Regions from separate parts of the Thalassotalea sp. LPB0316 genome, predicted to be linked through region 2. Evidence: riboswitches for the same ligand, from Rfam matches in the RefSeq annotation. Region 2 holds a riboswitch; the other holds the start of a gene.
The links. A riboswitch is a leader RNA that binds a small molecule or an ion and turns the genes downstream of it on or off. The one in region 2 is predicted to bind lysine.

Region 1 (16,872 bases), 1.7 Mb from region 2:
GCTGAAAGCCACAAGCCCAGCAATCTTGGCCGAGAAAACCAAATGAGTGAATATAATCTTGATTAACGTCTTTCCAGTTTTCAAATGAAATACCGAGCTTAAAGGTCGCATTAGTTGCCGCCATGAAGTCTTTTTCTTCTATACCGAGCAAGCGATGAAAAATATGCAGGGTAGGGATGGTCGCTTCGCCAACGCCAACGGTTGGGATGTCGTCTGACTCAACGAGGATAACGTCTAGGTTTTTGCCTAGGAGTTTGGCAAAAGCAGCTGCCGCCATCCAACCAGCGGTGCCACCACCAGCAATTACAAGTCGTTTAATGGGTTTGTTATTCATAGGAAACTCTTATCGTTTTAATTTGTTGAGTAAGTCAGCGCGAATTTTTCTCGCTGATGCTTCATCAAGTGGCAGTTGTAATACATCTAGGGCATGCCTTGGAATATGATTTAGATCGGTGTTGTCATGCTCAAAGATATAGTGATTAAAGATTGCCTGCCAAGCTTGTCGCTGTGCTTTGGGTAAACTTCTAATACTTAATATCGCCGCCATCAAAGCGTTATTTGGTCTGCCCATATAGCCGGGTGTATCTCGCCACCAATGAGTAACCAAAACATTGAGTGCGTTTTTTCCTTCAACGTGATGCCACCACATGCTCGGTAAAAATAACGCATCGCCGGCGCCGAGTTCGGCAACTTGAGCGTGTTTTACTGCGTCTTTAAATTTGGGAAATTTATCGAAATCTGGCGCGGCAAAGTCAACTAATGAAATATCCTGCCCACCGGGCGCGAACTCCATCGGGCCGACATACAAATTGTCTATCTGCTCCGGTGGAAAGAGAGTAAAGCGTCTTTCGCCTATGACTGAACAGGCCAAGTTATGCGGAAAGTCGTAATGGGCAGCAATTTTACTTTGATTGCCAATCCAAATACTGGTGAGTGGATTAAACTGGGCTAAACCCGATGGGTTTTCGTTGGTAAAACGAGGAAACCAACGCGAGACTTCGGTTGAGCCCATATACATTGTTGGCGGCTCGGGATCGTCACTATGGGCGAGCAGTTTATCGAGCACGATATTTAAATCAACTTGGCCACCACCATAGTTAAAGCCAGTCATATCATCGTTATAAAACACTCGCCCTTTAGTTTTTGGATCGCCTAAACAGGCTGAAACTGGCTCGTTGCTATATATTTCACGAATATAATTTGCGCCTTGGTCAATGGATGCTTTACCCGCTTTAACGATTGGCCAATGTTGAGCAAAATCTTTAAAGATAATGGGCTCACTCGCATCACTAATGTATTCGAGTACATTATCTGGTGAAACGCCATTAATGACTTTAGTTTTTTGCTCAATTGCTAACACCTAACTTCTCCTGTAAAGCACTAAGTCGTTGTTATAATCCGCGCTGTTATAAGCCCATTAGGGCGTTTTTGCGATTGATTAAATCGCGAATGTTACCTTGTGACGCAAGCGCCATATAGATTGCGTGTAAATAACCCGAGTTGTGGAGCTTGACAATTTCATCATCGGCAAGTGCTTTAAACTTTTCTTCGTTAATCGTGTAGAAGCCGATCATTTCATTCTTTGATTGGTCATTTAACGTGATATCTAAAGTGAATGGCTCAAGTAACTCAAGATCGGTTAGCATATTCACGAAGTTTTCACTGTCTTGAACGCCGTGGTGAATGGTTTCCATCATATCCGCCATGCGATCTAAAAAGTCGCTATTGCCACCGTACTCTAAAAACAATGGCTGGCCTTGTGTTTGGTTGACTCTCGGGTGGTCAATATCGAGGGTTAGTACGCGATGCTCTTTATCAACGCCATCTTCTTTAATGGTTTGGCGGCCGATCATAAAGGGTTGGCGCTGCACCATTAACGGCACGTAGCCAGCGTCCCAGCCTTGTTCTGATAAAAATAGATTTTCGTTATTTTGAAAGCCAAATAGTGCCACGGGTAAAAAGCGCGCTGATTGCGGATCTTTGATAAAGAAAATTGGGTAGTATGCTTGAACAGAGCGAAATTCAAGCGGAAAGGTTTGTGTGTACCAAAGATTATCACCAAACTTTTCATGGCGTTCGGTGTTAATTTTTACATCTTTGTGGTCAATGTTATTCACTAATACATGGTTTGCCATGTTTGCTCCTTTTTAATCAGTCAACACTGATCTTGTTGTTATACGTTGCTAAAGCGCTGCGTTTTTAATTGTTCTAATAGTGCTCTATTACTTGGCATCGCTTGGCTCATTTGTTTGGTTCGTTGTACTTGTGCTCGAAAGATTTCTTGCGCGCGTGCTTGGTTGTTATACCAAATATTGGTTTTGTTAAGCTGGGTTTTATAGCCCATGCCGTAAAGAATAAATTGATTACTCGCACTCGGAAAGAGCTCTTGGGTGTATTTGCTATCAAAAGTATACGGTACTTGATATTGCCAGAGATCAAGCTGCTCTTTTAGCGAGTCACTCAAGTGGCTCAGGTCGCGATTGTCACGCCAATAATTCGAGTCGTCGCGCTCTGATAAGACGTAATGCAGTTTCAAAAAGTCGATAATGTGTTGCCATCGTTGACTAAACTTCTCGTTAAAGCGTTTGGCGACATGTTTTAACATCACTTGATTACGCGGCAGTTGCTCGGCAATCATCTTAGCGGAAAGTTCAACTAAGGCGATAGCAGAGGCTTCTAACGGTTCGATAAAACCTGCTGACAAACCAATGGCAACACAGTTTTTATGCCAAAACGTTTCGCGATAACCCGGTGTTATTTCAATGGTTTTGATGTTGACATCGTCGAGCGTTGTCTGGCTAAACGATTGTCTTATATAGCTATCCAAGGTTTCTAGAGCATCATGTTCACTTTGATAATTTGACGCGTAAACATAACCAATACCGCGGCGAGTGGGTAAACCAATATCCCAAATCCAACCAGCACTTTGACCTGTCGATAGGGTTGCTGAGGCAATAGGGCTATCGACTTGGTCATAAGGAATTTGCACTGCTAAGGCGCGATCGTTAAACAATTGGTGCTGTTGGTTTAACAGGGGGACTTGATAGTGCTCACCTAGCAGTAATGATTTTAACCCCGTACAATCAATAAATAGATCACCCGCTAATTCACCGTGTTGCTTTAAGTTTAGCGAGGCAATGTTGCCATCAGAGTCGCTGTTAATCACTTCTACGTGATCGAGGATGTGGTTAACCCCGAGTTTTTCGCAGCAGTGCTGTTGTAAAAACTGACTGAATTTTCCCGCATCGAGGTGATAGCCGTAGTTAGCGGCAAACTTATACTCTGGGGTGTTGATGGTTTTTGGCGCTTTGTTGTTATCACACAAGGATGCTTGATGGGTGAGGGCGTCGGCAAAACTGATTTCATCTTGAAACGGTAACCAATGCTCTGCCAAGTTCAATTCGTGAAAGTGATGAGGCATTGAAAAAGGGTGGTAATAGCTGTGATTGCTTGGCTTTAACCAGTTGATAAACTTTGAACCTTGTTTAAAGCTAGCATCACATTGAGTTAAGAAGTCAGTTTCGCTAATCCCTAGCTTTTGCAGGCTTTCACGCATTGAAGGCCAAGTACCTTCACCGACACCAATCGGTTTGACATCGGGCGACTCAACAAGGGTAATCGTTAGATTTGATTGCGGGTTGATATGCTCAGCAGCTAATAAGCCAGCAGTTAACCAGCCTGCTGTGCCGCCACCGACGATAATAATTCGATTAATTGTCCTGTTTAACTCACAGTCCATACTACTTTCCCAGCAAAAACCTTGATAAAAATAGTTATTTATCTAACCACTATATCTTGCTCTTGCGCATCAGGCTAGAGCCTTGAGATTAAATAATTATTTTTATCAGTGCTTGATAAAAGAGCCGCTAAATGGGGGGATATTTAGCGGCTCTTGCTTCTATGCAACAGTAATGTCGTCGAACTTACTGTTAGAAGTTGTAACGCGCACCTAAGGTATAACGAGCACCTTGTTGAGTCACGTTAATCACTTGGTGAGTAGCACGGCCGTATTGGCGAGTGTACTCATTAGTGATGTTGATACCTTCGAAGAATACCGCTAAGCCTTCAACTTGAGGAATGTCATAGCTCATATTGAAGTCAACTTGTTGATAGTCTTGCGTATATACAGGGTTTGCACCTGTATCAGTACCTGTTGCGGCTAAGAAATCATCACGCCAGTTATACGCGATACGTGCTTGGAAACCACCATTGTCGTAAAACGCGATAAAGTTTGCTGTGTCACTGATGTTTGTTTCGGCAACTTGTGCATCTAGAACAAAGTTATCAAACTCGTTATCAGTATTCACTAACGTGTAGTTTGCCATTACACCAAAACCTGTCTCGCCGAATAGGTGTTGAACAGTAAATTCCATACCGTCATAACCTTGTTCTTCTGAGCTGTTTTGTGGCTCGTTAATTAAGAAGTTCAATAGTTGATCTTCTGGTACACCTGCAATCTTGATAACACCATTTTCTTCATAAACGGTAACACCGTCTTCGTAGTTATCAAAAATGTATTGGCGAATGTTACCAGCGTCACTGCCTACAGCACCAATTGCTTCACTCGACTTAGGACCGTTTGAAGGGTTGAATAAGCCGTCAAAAGTGTATTCCACTGTGTTTGGATCAATGTTGTTCTTAACTTTTTTATCGAAGTAGGCGATAGCAGCGTAGCTACCTTCAGCGTAATACCACTCAAATGAGAAGTCCCAGTTCTTCGACTCTAACGGTTTTAGATTCGGGTTACCTGATGAACCACTACCATTTAAACGGTTGGCAAGCGTACCTAAGACAGTACCACCTTGCAGATCGCCATACCAAGGTCGACCAATAGTCTCTGAGTATGCCGCACGAACGATAATGTCTTCCGTTACTTCTAAGTTAAAGTTGATACTTGGTAAGATATGATCGTATTTACCCGATTTGGTTTGATATTCAAAACCACCTGTACCGGTTAATTCGATTTCTGTGTCACCAACCCATACTGTACCGTTGTATTCTGGTACTGCTGAGGTAGATTCAACTTCAGTTTGCTCATAACGGAAACCAAAGTGAACATCAAATGGCATGGTGCCCATTTCACCTTGGTAGTTGTATTGCAAGTATACTGAGGTGATGTCTTCTTCTACGTAGCGGTCTGTACCGGCAGCGTAGTTTGTTGAAGGACAGAACATGTTGCCACAGTCACCAATCACGGTGCCCGCAGGGAATGAATCTGGCGTATAAAGCTGTGCAGCGATGTCACGAACAGCATCAAAATCCCACATAAAGAAGCGATCTGCAATTTCATAACTGCCATCGAAATCAGCAAAGTTACCACCGCTAACATCATCGAAACGATCTTGAATGCTAGCCGCTGGGAAGAATGAATCATCAAAATCGCCTTCAGCACCAACACCACCCCAGTCGTTACGTTGCACGTTAACTTGCTTAGAGTGTTTGCTTGATGTCATTAACATCACACCAAAATCAATACTGCCGATCTCTTCAAAATCGTATGTACCGCTTAGGTGTGTTTGGTCAACTTCTGAATAATCTTCTGCGTTTGAGAAAACACTACCGGTTACACGCATATCAGATGGTTGAACATTTGATGAACCACGTACCGCAAGGATAGGTAAGGCACCAGTGAAATCAGTTGCCGCTGCTTCACGAATGAAAGCCGCAGTTGATAATGTGTTGCTCGAACCGTGCGGGCTATTTGGTGTGCGCTCAGCATCTGAGCTGTGGTGATCTAACTCTAAACGGAAGTTAGGTGCTAATTGCCATTCTAAGTTAATACCAAATGAGTTCATCTCATCGCGGGTTGCCGATTTTGATGCCGCCATTGAGTAATCTTGAACGCCTGCACCTGTTGCAATGTAGTCTTCAGAGTAAAGTAAAGGTGAAGATATAGGACCATCTGTCCAAACGTTTTCTGATGGTGCAAACGTGTACCAAGCAGAAACATCGTTAAATTGACGATCGATTTCCGTCTCGTAGTACGTCCAATCTGCTGTTGCAGTGAAGTTATCGTTTGGACGATACTGTAAAACTAACTGAGAGTTTAAACGCGTACGTTGTTGCTCTTCAAACTTGTAAATTGTTGTTTGTGGTACTGAGTAAATATCACCAGGACCTGGACGGTTAACTTGGCCGTCTTGTGGTACACCACCCCAAGCCGCATTTGAACCACTCCAGTCTTGGTCAGTTTCACCCGTAAATGAACGCCAACCTGTACCAACTAACGCTTGTTGGTTACCACTTTCACGCTCTGCGTAGCTCGCATTAATTGAAACACCAAATTTACCGTCGTCGAATGTGTCAGAGTAAATACCTGAAAGCTCTGGTGTGATGCTGCCGTCTGACGCTGACGTGTCATCCATCATCTTGATGCCGAAGCTTGCTTTGCGGCCATCGTGATCAAGCGGCTTTGATGTTAAGACGTTAATTGATGCGCCAATACCACCGGTTGGAATTCTTGCTTCTGACGTTTTGTATACTTCTACACCACTTACACCTTCTGACGCAACATTAGCAAAATCAAATGAACGCGAACCATTGGTTGTCGGTAGTTGGCGGCCGTTTAACATGACTAGGTTACGATCTGGCGCAAAACCACGTACTGTTACTGAGTTACCTTCACCGTTGTTACGGTCGATAGATACACCCGAGATACGTTGTAATGATTCGGCAAGGTTGGTATCTGGAAATTTACCAATGTCTTCAGCGGAAATGGCGTCCATAACACCACTTGATGACCGCTTTAAGTCCATTGATTTTATCATACTGCCTCTAATGCCAGTAACTTCGATAACTTCAATTTCTTGTGCTGCTTGGGCTTCTTCAGCTAATGCTGGTGAGGCCATGCTAGCACCCAAAATCAAAGACAAGCTAGACGCTAACTTTGTTTTGTTAAACTTTTTATAATTCATGTTATTCCCTCGATGCTCTCGTATATCAATCTTATTAGAGTGATTGCTTGTAAGCGCTTACATTATTTTTCAAAAAAAATCGACAGACCCTTCAATTTTATAATTTTTATTGAAAGCGCTTACATTAAGCTAGTTTAAAATTTTTTTTCAGTCAACATTATTTTCATTTTATTAATCTAGTTGACTCAAAAAGCTAACAGGTGTGTCGATATATTATTCGTTTGATTTTTGTTAAGTTAATGATTTAAAGGGGTTTTTGTTGGTCTTTTGATTTTTAGAAATAATAATCATTGTTTTTACTTAATAAAGTTAAAATTTTTGAAAAAAACATGGAAAGCGCTTTCAGCGTTAAATATTGCTCGTGTCACCAATGCAAACAGTAGTTACATTTGTCTTGACCCAAAGCTTGCAAAACCCCAGAATGACACCGCTGTCATTATATTGGAGAGACAAAGAGGCCGTTATGCAAGAGCGCGATACAAACGTTAAAGGGAGTTTCGAGACTAAGCAACGCATCAACTCAATTGATGCCCTACGAGGTTTCGATATGATTTGGATTTTGGGCTTACAAGGCATTTTTGCTGGTTTGTTTACGTTAACCTCATGGCCGTTATTTTCAGTATTATCTACTCAGATGGAACACAGCCAATGGCACGGCGTGACAGCATACGATGTGATATTTCCGTTATTTATCTTTTTATCTGGTATGTCGATTGGCTTGAGTGCAAAGCCGTTAAATAGCTACCCAAAGGCTAAACGGCAGCAATTAATCAATAAAGCTATTAAACGCTTGATCGTGTTGTGTTTATTAGGTGTTATTTATAACCACGGTTGGGGGCAGGGGATCCCGATGAACCTCGATGAAGTGCGCTTTGCTAGTGTGCTTGCTCGCATTGGCATTGCCGGTTTTGTCGCGACACTGGTGGTTTGGTACTGTCGTCCCAGTTATCAATATTACGTGTTGTTTGGCTTGTTATTAGGTTATTTGTTGCTCCTTGCGCTTGCTAATATTGGGCAGTACGGTGCCGGTGACTATAGTGCTGAAGGCGCTTTGAATGTTTGGTTTGATCAAGTGTTACTGCCTGGCGCAACCTATCGAGGCGCGTTGGTTGACCCTGAAGGAATACTGTCTAATTTAGGCTCGATAACCAACGCGCTAGCAGGTGTTTTTATTGGCCGCTTTTTCATTAATCGATATCGAGCAAATCAACCTTACCTGCAATCGCTCATTGCAATGGGGTTATTCGCATTAGTGTTAGGTTATGGCTTAAGTTTTATTCAACCGATAAATAAAACGTTATGGACGACACCGTTTGCATTAGTGACGATTGGCTATAGTTGCCTGCTATTTGTTTTGTTTCACCTGATGTTTGATTTTGATAAGTGGCAAAAGCTATCACTGAGTTTGCGTGTTATTGGTATGAATGCGATTGTTGTTTATTTGGCAAGTGCACTGGTCGATTGGCAGTATGTCAGTCAAAGTTTATTCGGTGGAGTTATTGGGGCGAGTGCTCCGTCAAGCCAAGCGCTGTTATCTGTTATTGCGCTGGTGGCAGTGCAGTGGTGGGGGTTATATTTTCTTTATAAACGAAATATCTTTATCAAGCTCTAATACCAATTGAAATAAATATTTGACCAACTCAGAGCTACGTCAGGGAAGTTAGAATAAAGGAAATTTATGCAGATGTAGTCATTCTCCATCAAGTAAATTTGCGAAATTATCACTTTTCTGACGAGCTCCCAAGGGCGAGTTTAAAAGGCTTTTATACTTCGTTACTGATTTTAATAAGGGAATAACCATTATCGGCAATCAAAGCGTTGCCTACATGGATGTAGGTACTTAGGTTGTGTCTGGAACATACAACCTGTGTCTAAAAGCCTTTTAAATCTCGCTGAGTGATCAAATAGTTAATTCACTTGGTATAACTTGCGCTTGGCGATACGCTGATAAACGTCGATTTTCTCTGCATCAGACATTGAGCGCCATTGGCAAATTTCGTTAATGGTGCGATAACAGCCCGTGCAGACATCTTGTTCATCTAAGCAACAATTATCGATACAGGGGCTGTTCGGTGTTTTGTTCTTTATGATCCTGCTCCCGCCGCTGCTCCTGCTCCCCCCGCGGCGGTTGCCGCCGATTGTGCGGTGGCCGTTGCGTTGGCAACCACATCATTTTGGCTTTCTGTCGCAATAATACAATAGCCGTAGCCTAAGCCTGGTAGTTTATTGGTCCATTCAAGATCGCCATTGTTGGCATTAACGCAAAATAAATGGCCTGCACTGTACGCATAAACAAAACCATCTTCATAGCAAACATTGGTCAGTTGAGATGACTTCAACTTTGTTTTCCAAAGCTCTTTACCTGTTTGTTTTTCAATACAAACAACATGGCCACTAATGCCTAGATATAGCTGTGACATCGTAAACTCCTTTTTCAATAATAACGAATGCGTTTCGTTATATTACTGAGGCTAACGGTTAATTGCCAATGCGCCGGCAAAAAACAAAAAGATACTGCCAGTGAGTTTTGGTAGCCAGCCTTGATTGATGCCATGTAACAGCTTTTGTTTGAATTTATATGCCACCAAAACATAGCCAAAGGTAAAGGCAAAAGCATTGATCAAACTCGTACTGGCGAGCAACAAAAACTGTGGTAAGAGCGGTTTACTCGCTGAAATAAACTGTGGAAATAGTGAGCTAAAAAATACGATGGCTTTTGGGTTAGAAAGTGCAATTAAGAAACTTTTTCTAAATAACGCTGCACTTGTTGGCGCTTGGTTTACATCAACTTGAAAGGCCCAACTGCCTTTACTGCGAATGATTTGAATGCCGACATAAAGTAAATAGACAACACCAATAACTTTAATTACCGCGAAAATCATTGGTGAGGTTAATAACAGCGCGCCAACGCCGGTAGCCGAGATTATTGCGAGTAAAAAAATGGCAAAGACATGACCAATAACCCCTGCTAAGGCTTTCTTACGACCAAAATTAATACCATTACTGGCGGCGAGGATCACCGAGGGGCCAACACTTGCTGAGGCAACGACTGAGATAGTCAGGTATACGAGATATTGAGAGAAATCCATGACAACAACACAAAGATTAAAAACGCGGCGATTGTACAGATTTATCAGCAAAAAGAAATGAGAAATAAGTAAAAAGTAAAAAGTAAAAAGGAGCGAAAACGCTCCTTTTTAACCTAGAATAGCTTGGCTATTAGTCTTTTTTGTAGCTATCGTGGCATGAGCCGCAAGCTTTACCGATTTGGCCCATCGCTTTTTTCACTTCAGCTTCACTGCCGGTTAGGGCGATTTTGCTCACACGCTCAGAAGCCATGACTAAGGCTTTGATCTTCTCAGCGTAATCATCTTGCTCAGTCCAAATACCGTTTAGTGCTTCTGTCTCAACGTTAAACTTAGAGGTGTCGACTTTAGATGTGTCTGCAATCATATTTGCTAAGTGGTTAATGTTTGTTGCTTTTTCTTGCACAACTTCTGCGTTAAATGGCACTTTCCCTTTTAACATACCACCTAGAGGCCCCATGTTATGGCCTAATAATGTGAAGTTTGCTTTGCGCACTTTTGTTGCCCATTCAGCGTGCTTCTGATTGGCCGCAGGTTGGGCAAAAGCGACAGTTGAAACAACAAGGCTAGCAAGTGCTAGTGAGGTGACGGTACGTTTCATATCTCTTCCTTTTTCTAATAGTAGTGTTTTAATAGTAATAATATGCTTCAATGACTGGTGCGTTAATTACCACCAACCAGTATACAAATACGGCCACAATCACGGCAACGACCAATGCGATCAACAATTTTGAGTGTTTAATCGCAGCGCCTTCTTCAACATCGGCTGAAGACTTTTTACCGGTCAGCATTGGTCGGATTAAATCTTTGTGTTTGACAATCTTATAGAAAACAATGGCGACAATATGCAGTGCAACACAAGCCTGCAAGAGTGTAAATGCAATATCATGGGTGCGATTAGCGAGTTTTTGCCAATCACCTTCGAGTACACCGTTATAGGGGCCTGAGGTAAAGATATCATCGGTGATAAATAAGCCACTTACAGCTTGTGCGAGCAATAGGGCTAACATCACGAACACCATAATAGCGCCTAGCGGGTTATGGCCTACAGCACTATTACGCTTGTTTGTGTCTGATGTTAAATAGCCTTTTATCCGCTTGAAGGTGGGGAAAAAGTTTATAAATTTTGCATGCTTGGTACCGACAAAGCCCCAAACTAGGCGAAACCCGATAAGAAACAACATAAAATAACCGCAATACATATGGTATTGCATATACTCGCTACCGAGTTCAGCCGTAAGCCACAGCAAGCCGAACGTCAACACTAATAGCCAGTGAAATAATCTCAGCGGTAGATCCCAGATTAGATAACTTTTATGCATGGGTAAGTAAATGGACTGTAAACACGTTGAGACGTTATAGCGCGTTCAAATTTAATCTTCAACTGCTTGGTTTACTCAATGCGTTCAATAACGCGATTTTAACGGTGTAATTCAATTACCTGTTGGTTTAACAAGGAATGTAAAGTTGTGTAAAAGTTACGACTTAAGCTAGCCGTCATCGTTAATACGCTCAGCAATATCGTTTTGCAAAATTATTGCGCCTTCACCGGTTTCACTGAGTTCATCTTCAGGGTTGTAAATAGGGCACGTACTTAAAGATAAACAGCCGCAACCAATACAGCTACTTATAGAGTCTCGCAGTACTTCCAACGCTTTTATGCGATTATCAAGTAACTGATGCCAACGCTTGCTAAGCTTTTGCCAGTCTTGCTTATCGGGTGTTCTGTTGTTAGGTAGGCTAGATAGCGCCTGTTGCACATCATCTAGGCTCACGCCCATTTTTTGTGCCGCTTTAATTACCGAAATGCGGCGCATTACATCTGGCTTATAACGACGCTGGTTGCCTTGATTACGCCAGCTTCGAATCAACCCTTTTTCTTCATAAAAGTGCAGGGTAGATACCTTAATGCCACATCGTTTAGCGACTTTTCCAACACTTAAGTTTGCTTCTTGGTTCATTGTTGTTACTCGAAAAATAGACTTTTTTTAATTTAGCGAAAAAAATACTTTACCTCAACTTAACTTGAGGTTTTATGCTTGCGGGTAGGTGACATAACAAAGGAGAACAAGATGATTCACTTAGAGCATATAAATTTGGTTGTGAAAAATATGGAAGCAACGCTGGCGTTTTATCGCGCAGCGTTGCCACATTGGCGGGTTAGAGGGAATGGCTTTGATCATTGGCACGGCATGCCTAGGCAATGGTTGCATTTTGGCGACGATTATCAATACCTTGCCTTTAGTGATAATGGCCAAGGGGAAAATCGCGACTTAACAACACTTAATTTGGGTTTGGCGCATTTTGCCTTTGTTGTTGGCAATATCGATGACTTGGTAGCACGTTTGGCTGAAGCAGGATTTAATGCGGATAAACAAGGTGCGGAAAACCCCTATCGCAAAAATTTTTATTATCTCGATCCCAACGGTTTTGAAGTAGAATTTGTTGAATACTTATCTGACTTACCCAAAGAAAGGAATCACTATCATGATTAAAACTGCGATTATTTTGGGATCTGCTCGTTCTGATGGAAATACCGCAAAACTAGTTGAAAGGGTGGCAAGTACGCTTTCAGCGGATGTTTTCGATTTAAACACTTATCGCGTATTGCCTTTTGATTATTGTGGTAGCGCTGATGATGACTTTCGAGTACTTTCGAGTCAGTTACTCGATTATCATCGACTCATTTTCGCGACCCCAATGTATTGGTACAGTGCCAGTGCGCAAATGAAAGCATTTCTCGATCGGTTAACAGATTTCCTGCGTGAAGAAAAAGACAAAGGTCGCCAATTGCGTGGTAAACATGGTTTGTTATTAGCGACCGGTGCATCACAAGCGCCTGCGCCATGTTTTGAGCAAATGTTCACATTAACGTTCAAATATTTAGGTATGACGGATGAAGGAATGCTTTATTGTGACTGTTCAAATGGCTTTGATAACACGACTCACAACGTGATAATCGATCGCTATTTAGCGCAACTATCGACTGAAATGTCGGTTAATAAATCGGCTTGTGTATAAATATGCATCAATTATCACAAAAAGTGTTAATAGACGTCTAAAAGTCTGTTGCAATTTGCCGTTGGATCCGTTTAAATAACGCTCGTTGTTAATGGCCATTGTTTAACGTGAGCCATTAGCTCCAGAAGAGGTGCGATAGCTAGGTATGTGATGTGAAGAACCACAATTCTCATGATCATGACAGAGGGAGACTATCGCCGAGAGTTTTGCGCATGTGGGGCAATAAACTCGGTCACTGAAGGTTGAATCCTCAGGACTGTCACCAATTTGGTGGAGAGCTTCTGGCTGAAATGTCTCAATTTATAGCCTTTGCTACTAACTCATGGCAAAGCTGCTCATATCAGTCGGCTCTTCCTTGTTTTTATTTAGCATGAATTTAGCAATATGCTATTTAGGGAGACAATATGTTTTTCAATCCAACAATTCATTTTCACGGATGTCCGCATCTGTTGGTAGGGGGCGCTCATGGCTAATATCGCTGTCGCAAAATTTGGCGGAACGTCAGTGGCTACTCATCAAGCAATGTCTCGTTGTGCCGCGATTATTAAAGCAAAGTCAACGCGTACATTAGTCGTTGTATCTGCGCCTGCTGGCGTAACTAATCACTTGGTATCTTTAAGTCAACCGGGCTTAGATCTGCAAGAGCAAAGCGAAACCATTCAAGCCATTCGCACGATTGTTTTTAATATTATTGATGATTTATCACAACGCGATGCCGCCGAGCAAATAGGCGATCAAGTTGAAAATATTTTAGCTGATTTGACCGTGAGAGCGGCTAGTCAGTCACTTCAGTTTGACGCTCAAAATGCCGATAGTATTTTAGCGTGTGGTGAACAAATGAGCTCATTGGTTTTCGCTCAAGTACTAAATGAGCTTGACGTGCCAGCACAAAGCTTTGATGTTCGTCGAGTAATGAAAACCAACAGTTTGTACTCAAAAGCTGTGGTTGATATTGAGCAGGTTGCTCAACTAACACAATCAATTTTAGCGCCACTATTAGATAATCAAGTAGTCGTTACTCAAGGCTTTATCGGCCAAGATGGGCTAGGAAACACGACCACTTTAGGTCGTGGTGGTTCCGATTACAGCGCCGCTATTTTAGCCGAAGCGTTAGTTGCGGAAAATCTAGAGATTTGGACCGATGTCGAAGGGATTTTTACCACAGATCCCCGCATTACCGCCCAAGCGAAATCGATTCCCGAAATTAGCTTTGGCGAAGCAGCTGAAATGGCAACCTTTGGCGCAAAAATTTTACATCCAGCCACGTTAATTCCGGCGATGCGAAAAAACATTCCGGTATTTGTGGGCTCGAGTAAAGCGCCTGAAAAAGGTGGAACACGTATTCAGCAAAGTGTTGAATCGAGCCCGACATATCGCTCAATTGCATTGCGTCGAGAGCAGTCGCTAGTGACGGTGCGATCACCTGAGATGTTACACGCCAGTGGTTTTTTGGCAAAAGTTTTTAGTATTTTAGCCAAGCATGAATTGTCAGTTGATTTGATCACTACAAGTGAAATTTCTGTCGCCATGACCTTCGATAACCCAACATCTAATGCGCAAGCGCTGATCACCCATGAAGTGGTGAAAGAATTAGAGCAGTTATGTGAAGTGAGTGTTGAACATGGTCTCTCGCTCGTTGCCGTGATTGGCAATGGCTTACATGCAGCAAAAGCATTAGGTAGTAGCATTTTTGAGAAGATTAACGATTTTAATATTCGTTTGATTTGTCACGGTGCCAGCGCCAATAACATCTGCTTCTTAGTCCCCGAATCTGACGCAAACTCGGTGGTTTCTCAGCTACATAACACCTTGTTTGATTAACCTAACCCATTAAAATTTATACGCTTTGTTTAACTATTGAGCGTAATGAATAAAAAAACCACCTTTTCTGGTGGTTTTTTATTTTATGATACTCGAGTGGTGATTTTATTTTGATCAACAGCTAACAGCGAACTTGGGGTCAGAGTCATTTGACTCTGACCCTGAGGGATCCCCACAAATTTAAGCATCGCAAGTATTCCAGTAGGATATAACGCGATTTATTTGCTCAAAGGCCAGCCGAACTAAGGCTTTTGAGCACTTAAACCGCTTATCTCTTATCAGTCTTCGTCCAAGAAACGACAAGGACAATACGCGTTTATTACGTGTAGTGTTTGCTTGGTACCGTCTCGCAACTCGGCTAATCTCACCACAAACACCCACTATAATCGATAACCAATGAGCAATAGTTGTTAGCAATAATAGGTTGTTGAGTCTATGAGTTTTGTAGCTAAGGTGTAAGTTTAAACTAAAGCCATAGCGCTCACTTTTTACATCTCTAAACGCCTCTTCTTCCTGCATCCGTGTTTTATAAAGCTCAACAATACGCTTTGCTGTGTTTGAAGATGTTATGAGGGATGTAGCTAGTACCCAGGGCTCTCGCCCACTTTTAGCATGTTGTTTAGCAAGCTTACTTTTCCGAGGTAGCCCTTCATTATTCAATGATTTACGACCTTTAGATTTACTTTTATAAACAACAACGTTAACTGCTAATGGGTTAGTTTTAGTTATGTGTCCAATGAAGTATTTTGGTGTCGGTGTTGCAATTTCATGTAGCTTACTAATGTGCAACCATTGATTACCGGTGCAATTATAATAATTATTGCCACGTATACGTCCGATAAAATCCCAACCCAATTTGAGAATTTGTTTAAACCAAGGCACTTTAAAACCGCCATCTGTTACAATGACTGGTCTACAGCACGCAGGTAGTACTTGTGCAAGCGAGATTAAAAACGCTTTATGAGTCGCAGGCTTTTCCTTAGTAGCCATGCCGTGCACCTCTTCATAGACCGTAATACTACGACCATCCAAAGCAACAGATGCTCGAATTAGAAAATTACGCTTGCGATTATCTAAGTCTGACCAATCAACTTGAATGAGCGGGCGACTATAGGGAGATATGTGCAACGAAGTCATTTCCCTATATATATCAACACGTTCTCTATACAGATGCGCATTGGAGAGTAGTCTGTCAGCACGCTTAATTGAATGCTTTTCATAGGCACAACTATCAATACCACGTCCAATTGATGTCACGGTCGCAAAACTATCGAGTAGTAAGCTATCGACACAGCTTTTAATAGCCATTCGGCGCTTGGCGTGAATATTATTAGTGATCTTTAAAAAGGTTTGCTGCAAACTAGTGGTAACTTTCATGTGTGGTTATGGCTTTTCTTTTTGGCGATTGATCAGATCATCAACCGCCATGAAAGTTCCAAATTTTTAAAATAATATAACTGTTTGAAAAAATTAAATTATTTGTGGGGATGGCTCAGACTCTGACCCCAAATTTTACAGAAGTTAATCTTGGTTGTAGCTGTCGTTATGAACACTCATCACTGCGCGACCTGATGGATCTGCCATTTTCTTGAAGTTTTCATCCCAAGCTAATGCCTGTGGTGTACTACAAGCAACTGACTTTCCGCCTGGTACACATTCAGCGGCAGAGGGCAGTGGGAAGTGCTCTTCAAAAATCTCACGGTAGAAGTACGCTTCCTTGGTGTCAGGCGTGTTGTGCGGGAATTTGAATTTTGCATTGGCAAGTTGCTGATCGCTCACTTGGCTTTCAATATACACTTTTAAACTATCGATCCAAGAGTAACCAACACCATCTGAAAACTGCTCTTTTTGACGCCACAAAATTTCTTCTGGCAGATAGCCTTCAAATGCCGAACGCAAAATACCTTTTTCAATTTTGCCGTTGCCACACATTTTATCTTGAGGGTTGATGCGCATAGCAACATCCATAAAGTTTTTATCTAAAAATGGTACGCGCGCTTCAATACCCCACGCCGACATCGACTTGTTGG
Region 2 (16,872 bases):
TGCGCACGGGGCAAAAATTAACAGGTTATATTAAACAAGTCAGAGATGATGGTCGTATTGATCTCGCCTTGTCTCGTGCCGGTAAAGGTAAGGTTATCGATTTTCAACAGCAGTTATTAGCATATTTAATTGAACACGATGGCTTTTGTGATATCCACGATAAGAGTTCGCCAGCGTTAATTCAAAAGACATTTGGCGTAAGTAAAAAAGCTTTCAAGGCCACCGTAGGTCATTTGTTAAAACAAGGAAAAATAACTATTGAGCCAAATGGCATTCGGTTAAAATCGTAGTTTTGACTAAAAACAGTAAAAAGGCGCCAAATTGGCGCCTTTGTTATATTTAGGGGTCTCTAGCTAGAAACTACCGCGAACACCTAATACAAAGTTACGACCAGGCAGTGGTGCAACTTCTTTCAAGAATGACGAGTGAACTCGCGCTTCTTCATCGAGTAAGTTTTCACCTTTGGCAAACAGCACTAAATCATTACCATAACCTTCGAGATAGTAATTTACATTAAGATCAACTAACGTGTAACCGCTTGTTGTCGTCTCAAATTCACCAACATTATCTTGATCAAAATAGCGTGTTATCGACAGTCGGCTGTCGAATCGGTCTTGTTGATAATCAAACACTAAACCTGTCCGCATTGGTGGAATACGAGGTAAGTATTTACCTTGAACGTTATCGTCAAATGTCGCGTGGATATAATCGGCAAATACGCTTGTTTTTAACGCGTCATTTACTTTATAAATAAACTCCGACTCAAATCCCTTCAACGTGACATCAGCTTGGCGATATGCATAAATCGGTAACCCTTCACCATGCTCTTCATCTTGAATAGCTCCTTCTTCGTGATGATCATGGCCACCATCAGCATATAAGCCAGTATTTTCTAAGTAATAATAGTTATCTATTTGGTTGTAAAAGCCTGAAATAACAAAGCCGAAGTCGCCTTCAAATTTACGCCATGTCAGATCGATATTTTTGGCTGTTTCAACTTTAGGCTTAACACCATTTAGCTCAATATCAACATGATCGCCGTGCATTTCAACATCGTAAATTGCGCCCACTTCATAAGTACTTGTCCCGATATGAGGACCGTTTGCATACAACTCACCCGCTGATGGTGCACGTTGTGAGAGCGACATCGATAAACCCAAATTATAGCCTTGCTGATAATCCCAAACGAAGCCAACAGATGCGCTTAACGGTGTAAAATCGAAGTTTGGAATATCAGATAAATCCGTCGATTTAATATCAACACTTTCAACACGGGCACCTAATTGTAGTAAGACATCATCGCGCAAATGCTTTTCTTCTAGCCAAGCCAATGCTAATGAAGTCGTCTTTGACGGGGCGGTAAACGCCTCTTCACCAATCGCTTCAAAGTCTGATGATTTGTAATGTAGGGTCCATGCCCCCTTAAAGCCATTAATTTCATGGTGATGAAGATCAACACGTGCTTCATAAGCTTCGTTTTTGAAGGTAGTTCCTACTTCACCATCTTCTATCTCAACGTGTTGATAGTCGGTGTAGGCAAACTTTGCTGCCATGCGATTAATAAAGCTTTCATCAAAAGTCAACTCAGACAATACTTGAAAACGCGTTTGCTTCATATCAGCAAAAACAGATTCTTCTTCGTGTTCGTCGTGACCATCATCATGATCGTCATCGTGATCATCGCTGTGATCATCGTGATCATCATCGCCATGACCATGACCAGGAATACCATAGGTATTGTTCATTTTACCGTAAGAAAAACCAACAAAACCATTATCTAATAAATAACTAGAGCCAATAGTAAAGCCATCGGCTTTTGAAGAACTGCCTTCAAGTACGCCCTCTTCGGTTGGAATCTCGTAATCATCAGTATCGCGAATATAACCATCGGCGTGGAATGCAAAGTTGCCTGTGCCAGTATTGAAGTTAAATGACCCTTCATTACCATCAGACACACTGTTATAGGCATAGCGATAATCAAATTGCGTATCGGTTGAGGTTGGTACACGGGTATCAACAACGTTTACCACACCACCGATAGCACCACTACCATAGAATAAAGTAGCAGGGCCTCGCAATACTTCTACCTGTGTCGCTGTTGCTGTTTCGGTAGAGACAACATGATCTGGACCAACACGCGACACATCGCCAACGTCGAGACCATTTTGGGTAATTAACACACGAGGGCCGTCTAACCCGCGAATAATTGGACTACTAGAATTAGGGCCGAAGTAAGTCGAATGAATACCCACTTCGTGTTTAAGTGTTTCACCTAATGTCGCGGCCTGCTTCAATGCTAACTCATCACCAGCTAAGACATTGATAGGTAAGGCAGATTCAATTGTTGAACCGTGTAGTGGTGTGGCATACACATCGATAACCTCCATTACAGAAGGTGATAATGTCACATTTAAATCGGTAATACCTTGCTCACCAACGGTAACTTTTTGTGTCACGTGACTATATGAATCTGCTGATACATGGATTTCAGATTGACCAAGCTTTACTGCATCAAATGTAAACACACCTGATTGATCAGAGACAACAACGGTAGATTTGTTGAGCTTGATCGTGGCATCTGCCACAGGTTTACCTTTGTTATCAACAACTTTGCCAGAAATTGTGTTTGCCAATGTCGGCATTGCTAATGTTGATAAAATTGCAGCTGATAGTACTGAGCGTGACCACTGTGGGCACGAAGAAAATACAGAGCGCATAGCCCTTCTCCTATAAAATAAAATTAAAAAAACGCGTTGATGATTGGTCTTTTTATTTTATGGGTGGAGCTCTTAGCGGGGCGTGCAGATAAAACTGCTGCGCAAAGGTTTCGATGAATAGATACGGCGTTACTCGATAAGCAGCAGCAAAACTTACGCTAGGTATTTGTAGTGATTTTTCGGGAACATCGCCATAAACATGACAAACATTACAGTCTATCTCAACGAGTGGACCGTCGATCTTGCTAAGATGCATGCTGTGAGTAACATTAGCCCACAGCAACGCGAAAACAACACACAAGAGTATGCTGTATACATTTTTCGGTTGACGAGTATTTGTATGAGCTAGATGAGAGCGCATAAACCTACTTTAAAAATGGGACTAACTAACAGCGTGATAATATATCAAAAGTTACCATTAGAAAATACTCGCTTCACAATTTGTTACAACAACCTTTACACTAATTCAAAATACTTGCTGAACACTTTATACAACTCTGTACCTTGATTAACGCTCGCTGACGCGAAATGTAAAATAGGAATCACATCGTGATCTAGACTGATATAATGCAGTGCATCACCGTCGCCGTAATTATCCATTCGCAATATGCGTGCAAGTGGTTGGCCTGCCCTAAGCACCTGACCAAAATCAGCTAAATAGTCGACCATCCCGCCCATTGGTGAGTAAAACGCTTTGTAATCTTTCAAATAACAACCATAACGCGTGATATTCGATGGCACAAACTCGCTCGTATCAATAACTTTTTTGTACTGCAAGTAACTCAAAATACTGCGTGCATCTTGCTCTGCGACATCTAAATCGATCAGCTCTTGTGAACCAAGCTCAACGGTAAAGCTCTCTCGTTCAAGTTGATAAGCTATGCCTTTAGTTGCAAGCTGTTTCGACAACGACCACCAAGGGCAAAAAGTAGCTTCATCCATAGCACCATCAAAGCCATCTGGAATTAAAATCGTATGCTCAATGTCAAAATAACTAGCACTTGCTTTAGCGTATTCAGGACAATACAAATGCTTAGATGAGATGGGCCCGGTGTGCAAATCAAGTACGAGATCGGCTTGATGAGCCATTTTTTGCAGTTGATAGGCAATGCGCTGACCGGTTGTTAAACCGTATTGGTTGTGTTCGAGTTTTTGTTCAATATTACCAACCAATAACTGTTGAAATTGTTGATCGATCTCAGCTTGTGGTTGATTTGTTAAGTGATCAACAAAGTCAGTAATTTGCGCTTGGTTGTAATGATACATCCGATTCCAGTTAACGCCGGTTATTGGATCAAAACGCCCTAACGTGTACTCCCCATTTTTGTGATTTGCACCTACTGGGTTGGCATATGGAACTAGAGTAATATCACCTAAAACCGGCAACGTTTTTAATAGCTCTAATAATTGATAAATAACAGCATTACCTTGTACTTCGGCGCCGTGCATATTCGCCTGAATATAAACACTTGGTCCCTCACCTCGCCCCTTAATGCTATAAACAGGCACAGTCAATTTTGCACCAGAGGCCATTTCACCCATTGAAAGTACTGTTTTATTGATTGTTGTCATTAATTTACCTCAAATACCAAGTTGGCGACTGCGGCTCGCGAACTAATTCAAATGTTAAATTTTCAAAGACATATTCAGCGGCTATGTCATGGCATAAAAAGAACGGCATACTTTCGGTAAAACCGTAAGCACCACATAAACCGAAGAGCAATGCATCGCCAACCGCTACGTCATTTGGCAAGGCAAATATGCCCAGCTTATCCATACTCGTACACAACGGACCATGCACGTGATAGTTTTCACTTACTTGATTGGACGTTCGCAACATTCGCGCAGGAAACGGCTGACTAGTGATCGCAGGACGCAATAAATGGTTGATACCACCGGCAAGGATTAATTGCTGCTCACCAGCATTGAGCTTTTTATCAACGATTGGTGCGACGTAGTAACCAGCTTGAGCAACGGCATAACGACCGAGCTCTAGCCAAATTTCTTTTACCTGCGCTTTGGCTTTGATTTCAGCTAGATCTCGCATCGCCATTGACCAATCAATTGCTTGGCCGGTTTGCAGGTAATCAATGCCCAAACCGCCACCTAAATCGAGAATCTCGAGTTCGAAGCCCAAATCCTCAGCTAAACCAACCAAAGGTTCAATCATTTGTGACCACAAACTAAACATTTTGGCATTACTGAGCATATTGCCCCATTGGAAAATATGGATGCCACAAATGTTAAGTGCAGGAAAATCACTAAGCTTGATCGTTTGCCATTGTTCAAGGTTTAGACCAAAAGGGGTTAGCTCATTACCACCTAACGGGTTTTTCTCACCTTCTGGCCACTGTAATTGGACCCTCAGCAAGACTGTTGGAGTAATTTTATTGTCCTGTGCAAGCTCATTAAGCCAGGCTAATTGATTGATGCTTTCGACGACAAAAGTATTTACCCCTTTATCGATAAATCGCTGCAACTGGCGTTTAGATTTAGCTGGCCCAGTATTTAAAATATTTTTCGCACTAACCCCTTGCGCTAACACTTGCTCAAGCTCGCCGTCACTTGCCACATCAAAACAAAACCCTTGTTGAGCAATCGTTTGAATCACCCTAGATAATGGGTTTGCTTTTACCGCAAACCACAATTTGACAACATCTTGTTGCTGCAAGTTTGCTAAGTGCAGCCTGAGCTTATCGAGGTGATAGATAAAATAACCGTGTTCACTCGAAAAATGGTTGTGATGATCTTCAATCGCTCGAATAAATTCTGGGGCAATAATATGGGGTAACTGGCTCACTTGATTCATCGTCTTACCTCAACAGAGATTCAAGCTCTAGTGCTGCATCACTTTGCTCATCGCGATACTTAACAATCAAAGCACAACTCATTTGTAAGCCTTGCGCTTGTCCCCATGCACTTGATACCGGTCGAGAACCTTGGACAACAATCGCATTTTCAGGAATAGGTGCGCCGCGCTCAAGCTGATATTCATGAACACAATCATATACTGGCATAGAGGCGGTTAGGTTTACGCCTGGCGCTAATACCGCACCTTGCTTAACAACACGTCCTTCAACAACCACGACACCGGCCCCTAAAAACGCGTTATCTTCAATGATCACTGGGTTAGCGCCAATTGGCTCAAGGACACCACCGATTTGAACTGCGGCACTCAAATGCACGTTTTTACCAATTTGTGCACACGAGCCAACAAGTGCGTGACTATCAACCATAGTGCCAGAATCGACAAATGCACCAATATTAATATAAGCAGGAGGCATAATAATCACGCCACTGGCAACGTATGCCCCCGCCCTAACTGAACTACCACCCGGCACCATTCTGACACCTCGTTCGGGCGTAAAAGCTTGGGTAGGTAAATTGTGCTTATCGACAAAACCTTGGTAAGGTGATGAAAAACTTGTGTTTTCGCCCGCTTTAAAGACTTCTAATATAGCTTGCTTAACTTGCGTATTAGCATGCCATTGACCTTGTTCATCTTGATATGCGGCACGCACAGTGCCTTGTTCTAATTGTGATAGCGTTTCTTGCCAATTCATTGGATAACCTTATGTTTAAAAACTGATACAGCAAAACAAGAAGGTTTTAAGCCGCCTTGAACTTACTGCAAATTAAAGCTCAAGGCATGTGATATGACAGGTGCGATATAGCCCCTGAAGATATGACATAAACCAGAAGCTCTCCACCAGATACGGTGACAATTGTCAGGATTCAACCTAAACAACCGACAACATGCTCATCAAATAGCAGGTCGTCTCGGCATTAATCCCCCTCACTACCCGTCGTTGGAGTTTGATCTCCTCGAAGTAGCTACCTGGTTAATGCTCCTCTTCTGACTTTGTTTTCACTAGGCTAATATGCGTTATGCTAGCCTAGCGAACAAAAGACGCGGTATTTAAGCACGTTTAACCTCGCTTTGGCAAGCTATAGCTTGTTCAATCAGCCTCGACCAACGTGAGACTAACCGCGAATGCGCTACCAAGCTTCCACCCGTCTGCAACCACAGGTCTTGATAACACATATTTCTGACTTCGCGTTAGCCAATATTTAAGTGACTATGGCATAATAGTGCTTTGTCACTATTGCCGATGTGCGGATAATCATGTCTGTTGCGAATACCAGTCAACTATTACTCAAGAACCTCTCGTTACTCAAAGCGACTAAGCCGCTATTTATCAATCTTCCGGCAGATGCTTTTATTGATGAATACAAGCGTGAATATCCACATGCTCAATTGAGTTTTTTCAACAGCCATTACGGCGAATATCTAGCCCATCAAGCCAAACAACACCCGTGTCAATTTTCTCATTACTACCAAGCTAATGAGATCCACGACCTGATTATTATCGCGTTCCCGAAAAGTAAAGCTGAGCTTGGTTACACACTCGCCATGCTAAATGAGGTCACCGACCAAAATACGATAATTTATTTTGTTGGCGAGAAAAACTCGGGCGTAAAATCGGTAGAGAAGCTCGCTAAAAACTACCTTCACGGCTGTCAGAAAGATGATGCAGCCCGTCACTGCTTATTATTTAGTGGTTGCTACAAAGCGCAGGCCAAGCCATTTGATGTTGACGAATGGTTTGTTCAATATCCGCTTGATATCAAAGGTAAAACTATCCAAATATATGCGCTACCAGGGGTTTTTAGCCAAGAGCGTCTCGATGTTGGCACTAAACTATTACTCGAGTACTTGCCGGATTACACCGGGAAAAAAGTCTTAGATTTTGGCTGCGGTGCTGGTGTTATCGGCGCTTATATAGCATCGAGTTACCCATCAAGTACACTTGCGCTAGCTGATGTAAGTGCACTAGCCTTAGCCTCTGCCAAACAGACTTTTGCTGCCAATCAACTAAAAGGGAAGTTTATTGCCACTGATAGCATGTCAAATATCACTGATTTATTTGATGCTGTCATTTCAAATCCACCATTTCATCAAGGGCTGAAAACCCATTACCAAGCAACCGAGCGTTTCTTGAGTGAAATAGCCAAGCACATCAAAGTCAAAGGCTCCTTAACCATAGTCGCTAACAGCTTTCTAAAGTACCAACCGATCATCGCCAGTAAATTTATTAGCGTTGAACAAGCGGTTAAGGCCAATGGTTTTACGGTTTATCACGCAATTCGTTAAAAAAACATGATAAATATCAAACGATCGTATAAGTTTAATAGGTTGGATATATAAAAACGAATAGTGACAAATGACGAAAAATAATATTTCAATCTCGCGACAGATTTTTTGGTCTACCACTGGCCTCGTCTTCGTTTTACTCATGAGCACACTAGCTTTTGCGAGTTATTGGTATATCAATCATCACAAATTCCAACTTGCCAAATCTTTTGAGTCTATCGCCAATATCATTGGCGAGCGCAGTGTAGACTTTTTAGTCGCTAATCAAGGGGAAGAACTCACTCAAGACTTAAAGCGACTGGATAGCCTTGCAACTGTTGATCAGATATTCATTTTCAAAGTAAACGCTCAAACGAATACTGACACCATATTCAGCCGTTACAAAAAATTTAAAGACGCGCCTACTTTCAAAGTGAATTTAGAAGAAATCAAAAAACTCACCAAAACGACATTTCAAGGCGACACGATTGAATACGCCAAACCTATTTATTTAAATGAAAACTTGCTTGGCTACGTCTATCTCCATGGCAATATTAGCGATGTAACAATCACAAACCGCAATATCATGTTGATGCTGGCTGTGTTAGTTTTTTTATCAGTTGTTACCAGCCTCATTGTCGGCTTTTTATTATTGAAAAAAATTCGCCGCCCGTTATCAGTAATTTCAGACTCGATAATCGACGTTACTCAGAAAAAAGATTACAGCCAAAAATGCCCCACACAACCATTTGCCGAAGCACAAATACTGACTAACAACCTCAATTTATTATATGAGCGCACCGATAAACTGATTAAAAAACACATTGGTAACGCCAAACAACTAAAAGAGCAAAACCAAGAATTAGAAAACAAAGTGGTCAGCCGAACCGATGCGCTAAAAGAGTCGAACAGCGAACTACTCTCTACCTTAGAACAGCTTCACCAATATCAAGAGCAACTGGTTGAAAATGAGAAAATGGCCTCGCTCGGCGATTTAGTTGCAGGGGTTGCTCATGAGGTAAACACCCCGATCGGATTAGGTGTAACGGCTTCAACCTTAATGATCGACAAGCTAGAAGGCTTGAAGGCTGAATTTAAGAATAAAACCTTAAAGCCAAGTCAGCTAGATAAATACATCGAAGAAAGTGAAGAAAATTTACAAATCATCATTCGCAACTTAGACAGAGCAGCTAACTTGATTTCAAGTTTCAAACAAGTCGCAGTAGACCAAAGTGTTGAAGATGAGCGCGATTTTAACATGAAGCAATTAATCGACGATGTCTTTCTAACACTGACGCCAAAAATCAAGAACTATCAATATCAATTAGCTGTTACCTGTGACGAAAACTTGATGATCAGAAGTAAGCCAAGCCCGATTACCCAGGTCCTCATCAACTTGATCATTAATAGTTTTATTCATGGCTTTGAAAACATCGATAACGGCCAAATCACGATAATTGTCCGAGCAAGCGATGACCGTTTAACCATTACCTATAGCGACGACGGCAATGGCGTAAAGCCAGAAATGCAAGATAAAATATTTGAACCATTTTCAACCACTAAACGAGGTGAAGGGGGCTCTGGTTTGGGTATGCATTTGGTTTACAATCTTGTTACACAGGCACTTAAAGGAACCATTCAACTCGACACGACCCAAGAAAAAGGTGCAACATTTATTATTGACTTCCCTATCGAATTATTAACAAAAACCGAATAGAATAGCGACCAATAGTTAATAGCACGCTAAATACTGTCGTTAAATTTTTCCTATTATTTACAATTGAATTCAAAAGATTACATAAACAAACATAATAAAAAATTTACATAGTTTATAATTTAGTCAAATTTTAGATAGTCTCGCTATCATTACCTGTACATAAAGGGAAGCACTGATATGCAAAACAACCACATTTTAATTGTTGAAGACGAAGACGTAACTCGCTTCAACTTGCGTAATCTTTTTGAAGCTGAAGGCTATAGTGTATCTGAAGCCATTGACGGTGACACCATGGAACAAGCGCTAAAAGCGAATCCAGTAAGCTTAGTGATCATGGATATTAATTTGCCCGGTAAGAATGGTTTATTACTAGCTCGCGAGCTCACTAACAATCCAGATTTAGGTTTAATTTTCTTAACGGGTCGCGATTCAGATATCGACAAGATTTTAGGCTTAGAAATTGGCGCTGACGATTACCTAACTAAACCATTTAATCCTCGTGAATTAACAATTCGCGCACGTAATATCTTAAACCGTATTACACAATCTAAGAAAGAACCAGACAACGCGATAATTACTTTTAATGGTTGGCACTTAGATGGCAACTCACGCAAGATGACATCACCACAAGGCGACGTTATTTCAGTACCACGTGGCGAATACCGCGCGTTGCGTTTGTTAATCGCTAACGCAGGTCAAATTGTTACTCGCGCAGAGCTTATTAAAGAAATGACAGGCCGCGAATTGCGCTCCAATGATAGAACGGTTGATGTCACCATTCGTCGTTTGCGTAAGCATTTTGAAGCCGATACTGATGCACCTGAGTTGATCAATACTATTCACGGTGAAGGTTATCGATTTGTCGGACAAGTAGGCGAGTAGTCCTAACCGATATAAGGACAACAGTTAATGGCTCCTCACACTAATGTGTGTCGAGCCATTTTTTAAATGTTTCAATTGATGCTTCATTTAGCGCCAGCATTTCTTTAACGAAGGCTTGCTTTTCATCACTTGGTGCTTGTGAGTGCTCTATTTCTACCATGTAAGCATGCATTTGCAATAAGCCGACACTACTTGCAGCCCCTTTAAACTTGTGGCATCTCTCATGCCAATCTTGCTGAGACCCATCGGGTAAGGTTGCCGCTATTTCATTGATATAAATAACTGACTGCTCTTTATAGAGACCAAACATCTGCTCAACGATGTTTTTCCCCAAGCTTTCGATATAACCACTCAATAAAGTTTCATCAATTAAAGGTTTATTTGCCACAATTTATACTCTTTACAACTATTAATGATATTTTGTTGAAGCATTATGCCATAAATAGATGAAATAACACCTAATGATGTGAAGATAAGTTCACATCATTTAGTACTCTACTTATAACAGGTAATACAAACGTTATTATACAAGTAATAACGAAGAAAGTTATCAGCAACTAACATCAAGGTAAGTGTCTTTAGTTAGGACTGTATACTTCTGTCTACAATAAAAACAGTATCTATTTGCCGATACGCCCTATCATGATTGCATTTCGCTGTTTTTTCATTCAGAATAGCCGACCTTTTTAGTCAAGTTTTCCAACTAGCGGACAGTTTCGCCATGAAATAGTTGAAATAGTACTAAAGAAATCTCGTGTTTTCGGGTAAAATATGCGCCCTTAAATAAACACTGTGAATATTTCGCGCTTGTATTTTTTATTGGAGAAGTAATGCCAACATCAATGCCTGATATTGCTAATCAATCTAAAGCTCAAACTGAAGGGACTTTAGACTGGGTAGGTATGAGCAATATTGAAATGCCGATCATGATCGCATCTAAAGGTGAAACGCAACGTATGTGTTCAGCACACGTTGACGCATTTGTGAATCTAAAAGATCCGAAAGCCAAAGGCATTCATATGTCGCGCTTATATTTACTTCTCGATCAGCTATCGAGCGAAAATGTCCTCAATTACCAAACATTAGTTACCTTACTTGATGGCTTTATTTCAAGCCACCAAGATCTTAGCGACAATGCAAAAGTACAATTTGCCTTTGATTATCATTTACGCCGAAAATCACTAATGAGCGGTAAACTGGGTTGGAAAGCCTACCCAACGACGATTACCGGCCGCTTAAACCAAGGTAAACTCGATATCGAGCTGGCGATTGATGTTCGTTATTCTTCTACTTGCCCATGTTCAGCAGCCTTAGCTCGTCAACTGATACAGCAAGCATTCAAAGAAAACTTTACCGGTGATCAAGTTAACTTAGAAGCCGTGCACGAGTGGTTGGGCACGACTGAAGGTGTTGTGGCAACACCGCACAGCCAGCGCTCAGTCGCCGAAGTCAAAGTTAAGTTGAATCCATCAGTAAGTGAATTTCCAATCACTGATTTAGTTAACTTAATTGAAGATGCACTTCAAACCCCAGTACAAGCCGCAGTAAAACGTGAAGACGAACAAGAGTTCGCTCGCTTAAACGGTCAAAACTTGATGTTTTGTGAAGACGCTGCTCGTCGATTACAGCACGCGATGTTACAAGCTAATGAATATGACGATTTCTGGTTAAAAATAAACCACTTAGAGTCACTTCACGCACATGACGCGGTCAGTGTTACCACAAAAGGCATAGCAGGCGGCTACCAACCGTAAGTTTTCATCTCGAAAAAAAAAGGCCTATTTTGTCATAACAAAATAGGCCTTTTTTTTCGTTCGATAACGAGTAACGCCAACTCAGCCAACTTTAAATTAATACTTTCTCGCCATTAAAAAAGACACCAATCGGGTTTGAGCACGCACCACGCCTCAAGCATAAATATACAAAATACCGAGAATAAATTAACATAATTCCTTTCCTATCAACACTGAAAGTAAATTACACATAATTAACTCACACACAGAAAAAAGTGAAAAAATCTCACTATAGCTCGCTACATTCGCAATTTATTTATATTTCAGACCGTTTTACTCTAATAAAACTGTAATAAAACTACGAGCAAATACTCTATTTTAATTGACGAATGTTGAATAACTCGTTAATGTTAAAAGTTCCTCTAGCGTAAAAGCAGGGTAAATATGCATAATTATCATAAAAATATTCTTCAATATGCATCCTGCTTGGCTATGGTGATTTTTTAGGAGAGAAGAGATGATGCTTTATGATCCACAAATGCAAAAAGATAATTGTGGTTTTGGTTTAATTGCCCACCTTGAAGGTGAGGCGAGCCATAAGCTCATAAAAACTGCCATTACTGGCCTTGATAGAATGCAACATCGCGGCGGTATTGCTGCTGATGGTAAAACAGGTGATGGTTGTGGTCTTCTGATCCAAAAACCTGATAGTTTTTTCCAGTCTATTGCCGCTGAGAACAACTGGAATTTAGGCAAAAAATACGGTGTAGGGATGATCTTCTTAAACCCAGATCCCGTCGTTGCTGAACAAACCAAAGCGATATTAGAAGAAGAGCTGACCAGAGAAACCTTATCATTAGTCGGGTGGCGAGAAGTACCGACCGATAGTGATTGCTTAGGGGAAATCGCCGCATCTAACCAACCGCGCATTGAGCAAGTATTTGTTAACGCGCCACCGGGTTGGCGCAACAAAGATCTTGAACGCCGTTTATATATGGCACGTCGTCGTGCCGAAAAACGCATTGAAGATAACGTATTTTATATTGCCAGCTTAAGTTGCTTAGTCACCGTCTATAAAGGCTTAATGATGCCGGCTGACTTGCCTAATTTTTATTTAGACTTGGCCGACATCCGCATGCAGAGCGCGATTTGCGTTTTCCACCAACGTTTTTCAACCAACACTTCTCCACAATGGCAACTCGCTCAGCCATTTAGATATTTAGCTCATAATGGTGAGATCAATACCATTCGCGGTAACCGTCAATGGAGTCGCGCTCGAACATATCGCTTCCAATCGCCATTATTACCCGATTTACGTGACGCAGCACCCTTTGTTAATGAATCCGGCTCTGATTCATCATCACTCGATAACATGCTAGAGCTATTCTTAGCCGGTGGTATGGATTTGTTCCGCGCCATGCGTTTATTAATGCCGCCGGCATGGCAAAACAATCCGTGCATGGATGACGATCTTAAAGCATTCTACGAGTTTAACTCTATGCATATGGAGCCTTGGGATGGTCCTGCTGGTGTGGTAATGACAAACGGCCGCCACGTTGCTTGTAACCTTGACCGAAACGGCTTGCGCCCAGCTCGTTATGTGATTACGAGAAACGGTTTCATTACGTTAGCTTCAGAAGTTGGGATTTGGGATTACGGCGAAGATGAAGTATTGAAAAAAGGTCGTGTAGGACCGGGAGAAATGCTTGCTGTCGACACCTATACTGGCAAAATTTTTGATTCACACAGTATCGATAACGACTTAAAAGTTCGCCACCCCTATCGCGAATGGCTTGATAAAAACATCCGTCGACTGGTGCCATTCCATCAAATGGAAGCCTCACTTATTGGCCAACGCATTTTCTCAGATGAGCAAATAGCCCAATATCACAAGCTATTCAATTACAGTTACGAAGAAATTCAACAAGTGGTTAAAACCCTTGCTGAAAATGGCCAAGAAGCCACCGGTTCGATGGGTGACGACACGCCTATGGCTGTTTTGTCGTCAAAGCCGCGTTCGCTCTACGACTATTTCCGACAACAGTTTGCACAAGTAACCAACCCGCCAATCGATCCACTTAGAGAGCGCTATGTGATGTCATTGGCAACCTGTGTTGGTCGCGAGCACAACGTATTTAACGAAACGACTGGCCATGCCGATCGCATTATTTTCGACACCCCCATTTTAATGTATACCGGCTTAAAGCAATTACGAGAACTTGATCCTAAGCATTATCGCTCAGATACGCTAACGCTTAACTACGATCCTGAAGAAGGCTTAGAAAATGCAATTCGCCGCTTGTGTGATGAAGCAGAAGAACTCGTCAGAGATAAAAATACCGTTATTCTTGTGTTATCAGATCGCCAAGTGCACCAAGGTTTATTACCGATCCCTGCGGCAATGGCTGTTGGCGCGGTGCAAAAACGCTTAGTCGATGCCCAACTTCGTTGTGACTCGAACATTATTGTGGAAACAGCTTCCGCTCGTGATTCACACCAATTTGCGGTGTTACTTGGCCTAGGTGCAACAGCGGTCTATCCGTTTTTAGCCTATGAAACCATTGAACAGATGTGTGAGAAAGGCCATATCGACCTGCCTGCGCGCGACGCATTAATTAATTATCGCAACGGTATCAACAAAGGTCTGTTGAAAATATTATCTAAGATGGGGATTTCAACCATTGCCAGTTACCGTTGTGCTGGCTTATTTGAAATCATTGGCTTACATGAAAACGTGATGAAGCTGTGCTTCCCTGATTTGCCAAGTCGTATTCAAGGCGCTGACTTTAGTGATATCGAGCAAGACAACTTTAACTTAGCGCGCAAAGCGTTTTTACCACACCAAAAAATTAATCACGGCGGGCTATTAAAATATGTTCACGGTGGTGAGTACCACGCCTACAACCCAAATGTCGTAAGTTACTTACAAGAAGCCGTGCGTTCAGGTGATTATGCGAAATATCAACAATTCGCTAAAGAGGTTAACGAACGCCCAGTCGCTATGTTGCGTGATTTATTGGCCTTCAAACAAAATACTCAGGCTATTGATATCGACAAGGTAGAAGCTGACACTGAACTATACAAACGCTTTGACTCTGCAGCCATGTCAATTGGCGCTCTGAGTCCAGAAGCCCATGAAGCATTAGCGATTGCCATGAACCGCTTAGGTGGTTTTTCTAATTCAGGTGAAGGTGGTGAAGACGAACGCCGCTTTGGCACCGTTAAAAATTCACGAATCAAGCAGATCGCTTCTGGCCGCTTTGGTGTTACGCCGCATTACTTAGTCAATGCCGATGTCTTACAAATTAAAGTCGCTCAAGGTGCTAAGCCGGGTGAAGGTGGTCAGTTACCAGGCGACAAAGTTACCCCGTTAATTGCCAAATTGCGTTTTTCGGTGCCGGGCGTGACGTTAATTTCGCCACCGCCGCACCACGACATCTACTCAATTGAGGACTTAGCTCAATTGATTTTCGATTTAAAACAAGTGAATCCGAAAGCAGTTATTTCGGTCAAACTTGTTTCGGGTCCTGGCGTTGGCACAATCGCCTCAGGTGTAGCGAAAGCTTACGCCGATTTTATCACTATTTCAGGTTACGACGGTGGTACTGGCGCAAGTCCGTTAACCTCAGTTAAGTACGCCGGTTGTCCTTGGGAATTAGGCCTAGCCGAAGCTCATCAGTCATTGGTTGAAAATGGCTTACGCCACAAAGTGCGCTTGCAAGTTGATGGCGGTCTTAAAACCGGAGCGGATATTGTTAAAGCAGCCATTTTAGGTGCTGAAAGCTTTGGTTTCGGTACTGCGCCTATGGTTACGCTAGGTTGTAAGTTTCTGCGTATTTGTCATCTAAATAACTGTGCAACCGGTGTAGCAACACAAGATGAAGTGCTTCGCGAGCAATTTTTCAAAGGCCTACCAGAACAAGTGATGAACTACTTCAAGTTTGTCGCCCAAGATGTCCGAGAAATTCTTGCTCAGCTTGGTGTTGAGAGCTTGACGGCAATTATAGGTCGCGTCGATTTACTTGAGCCATTAAAAGGTATTAGTGCCAAACAACAAAAGCTCGACTTATCACCGATTATTGCACCGGTTGTTGCCGGTAGTCACACTGCCTTGCATCAAACTGAAGTTAATACGCCATTCGATGAAGGGAAGCTTAACCAACAATTAGTCGAATTAACTCGTGATGCTGTCGCCCATAGTACAGGTGGCGAATATCGCTTGAATATCGCCAACACCGATCGCTCGGTAGGCGCAGCTCTCTCAGGTGAAATTGCTCGTCAACACGGCGATCAAGGCATGGCAGCAAGTCCAATAAAAATTCATTTACAAGGCACAGCAGGCCAAAGTTTTGGTGTCTGGAATGCCGGTGGATTGCACATGACCCTAACCGGAGATGCTAACGATTATGTTGGTAAAGGTATGACGGGTGGCCAGTTAGTGATCAAGCCACCCAAAGGCGTGGAATATCAGTCTAATCAAGCCATGATCATGGGTAATACCTGTTTATACGGTGCAACCGGCGGCAAGTTATTCGCTTGTGGCCGCGCTGGTGAGCGCTTCGCTGTTCGCAACTCAGGTGCTCAAGCAGTCGTTGAAGGTGCAGGCGATCACGCTTGTGAATATATGACCGGTGGTATCGTGACGGTTTTAGGTAAGGTCGGTCTTAACTTCGGTGCAGGTATGACCGG

Region 1: linked by a shared signal. The riboswitch ahead of lysC (lysine-sensitive aspartokinase 3) and the one ahead of LP316_RS01655 (2,3,4,5-tetrahydropyridine-2,6-dicarboxylate N-succinyltransferase) in region 2 are both predicted to bind lysine.

Annotation. Positions count from the first base shown of each region.
Region 1 covers NZ_CP062946.1:2,102,515-2,119,386, forward strand. Annotated here, with positions in the region: gene LP316_RS09335 (tryptophan halogenase family protein) at 1-334, opposite strand, end outside; gene LP316_RS09340 (cupin-like domain-containing protein) at 344-1,360, opposite strand; gene LP316_RS09345 (SapC family protein) at 1,407-2,135, opposite strand; gene LP316_RS09350 (tryptophan halogenase family protein) at 2,174-3,739, opposite strand; gene LP316_RS09355 (TonB-dependent receptor) at 3,930-6,914, opposite strand; gene LP316_RS09360 (acyltransferase family protein) at 7,285-8,526, shown strand; gene LP316_RS09365 (DUF1289 domain-containing protein) at 8,823-9,053, opposite strand; gene LP316_RS09370 (PQQ-binding-like beta-propeller repeat protein) at 8,999-9,334, opposite strand; gene LP316_RS09375 (LysE family translocator) at 9,386-10,003, opposite strand; gene LP316_RS09380 (c-type cytochrome) at 10,134-10,601, opposite strand; gene LP316_RS09385 (cytochrome b/b6 domain-containing protein) at 10,630-11,322, opposite strand; gene soxR (redox-sensitive transcriptional activator SoxR) at 11,491-11,961, opposite strand; gene LP316_RS09395 (VOC family protein) at 12,073-12,495, shown strand; gene LP316_RS09400 (flavodoxin family protein) at 12,488-13,021, shown strand; lysine riboswitch at 13,139-13,310, shown strand; gene lysC (lysine-sensitive aspartokinase 3) at 13,487-14,842, shown strand; gene LP316_RS09410 (IS4 family transposase) at 15,023-16,219, opposite strand; gene asnB (asparagine synthase B) at 16,364-16,872, opposite strand, start outside.
Region 2 covers NZ_CP062946.1:369,220-386,091, forward strand. Annotated here, with positions in the region: gene LP316_RS01635 (S1 RNA-binding domain-containing protein) at 1-290, shown strand, start outside; gene LP316_RS01640 (TonB-dependent receptor) at 354-2,717, opposite strand; gene LP316_RS01645 (succinylglutamate desuccinylase/aspartoacylase family protein) at 3,174-4,289, opposite strand; gene LP316_RS01650 (PLP-dependent decarboxylase) at 4,294-5,526, opposite strand; gene LP316_RS01655 (2,3,4,5-tetrahydropyridine-2,6-dicarboxylate N-succinyltransferase) at 5,531-6,280, opposite strand; lysine riboswitch at 6,409-6,581, opposite strand; gene LP316_RS01660 (class I SAM-dependent methyltransferase) at 6,844-7,872, shown strand; gene LP316_RS01665 (sensor histidine kinase) at 8,015-9,568, shown strand; gene arcA (two-component system response regulator ArcA) at 9,746-10,450, shown strand; gene LP316_RS01675 (Hpt domain-containing protein) at 10,491-10,838, opposite strand; gene folE2 (GTP cyclohydrolase FolE2) at 11,281-12,204, shown strand; gene gltB (glutamate synthase large subunit) at 12,701-16,872, shown strand, end outside.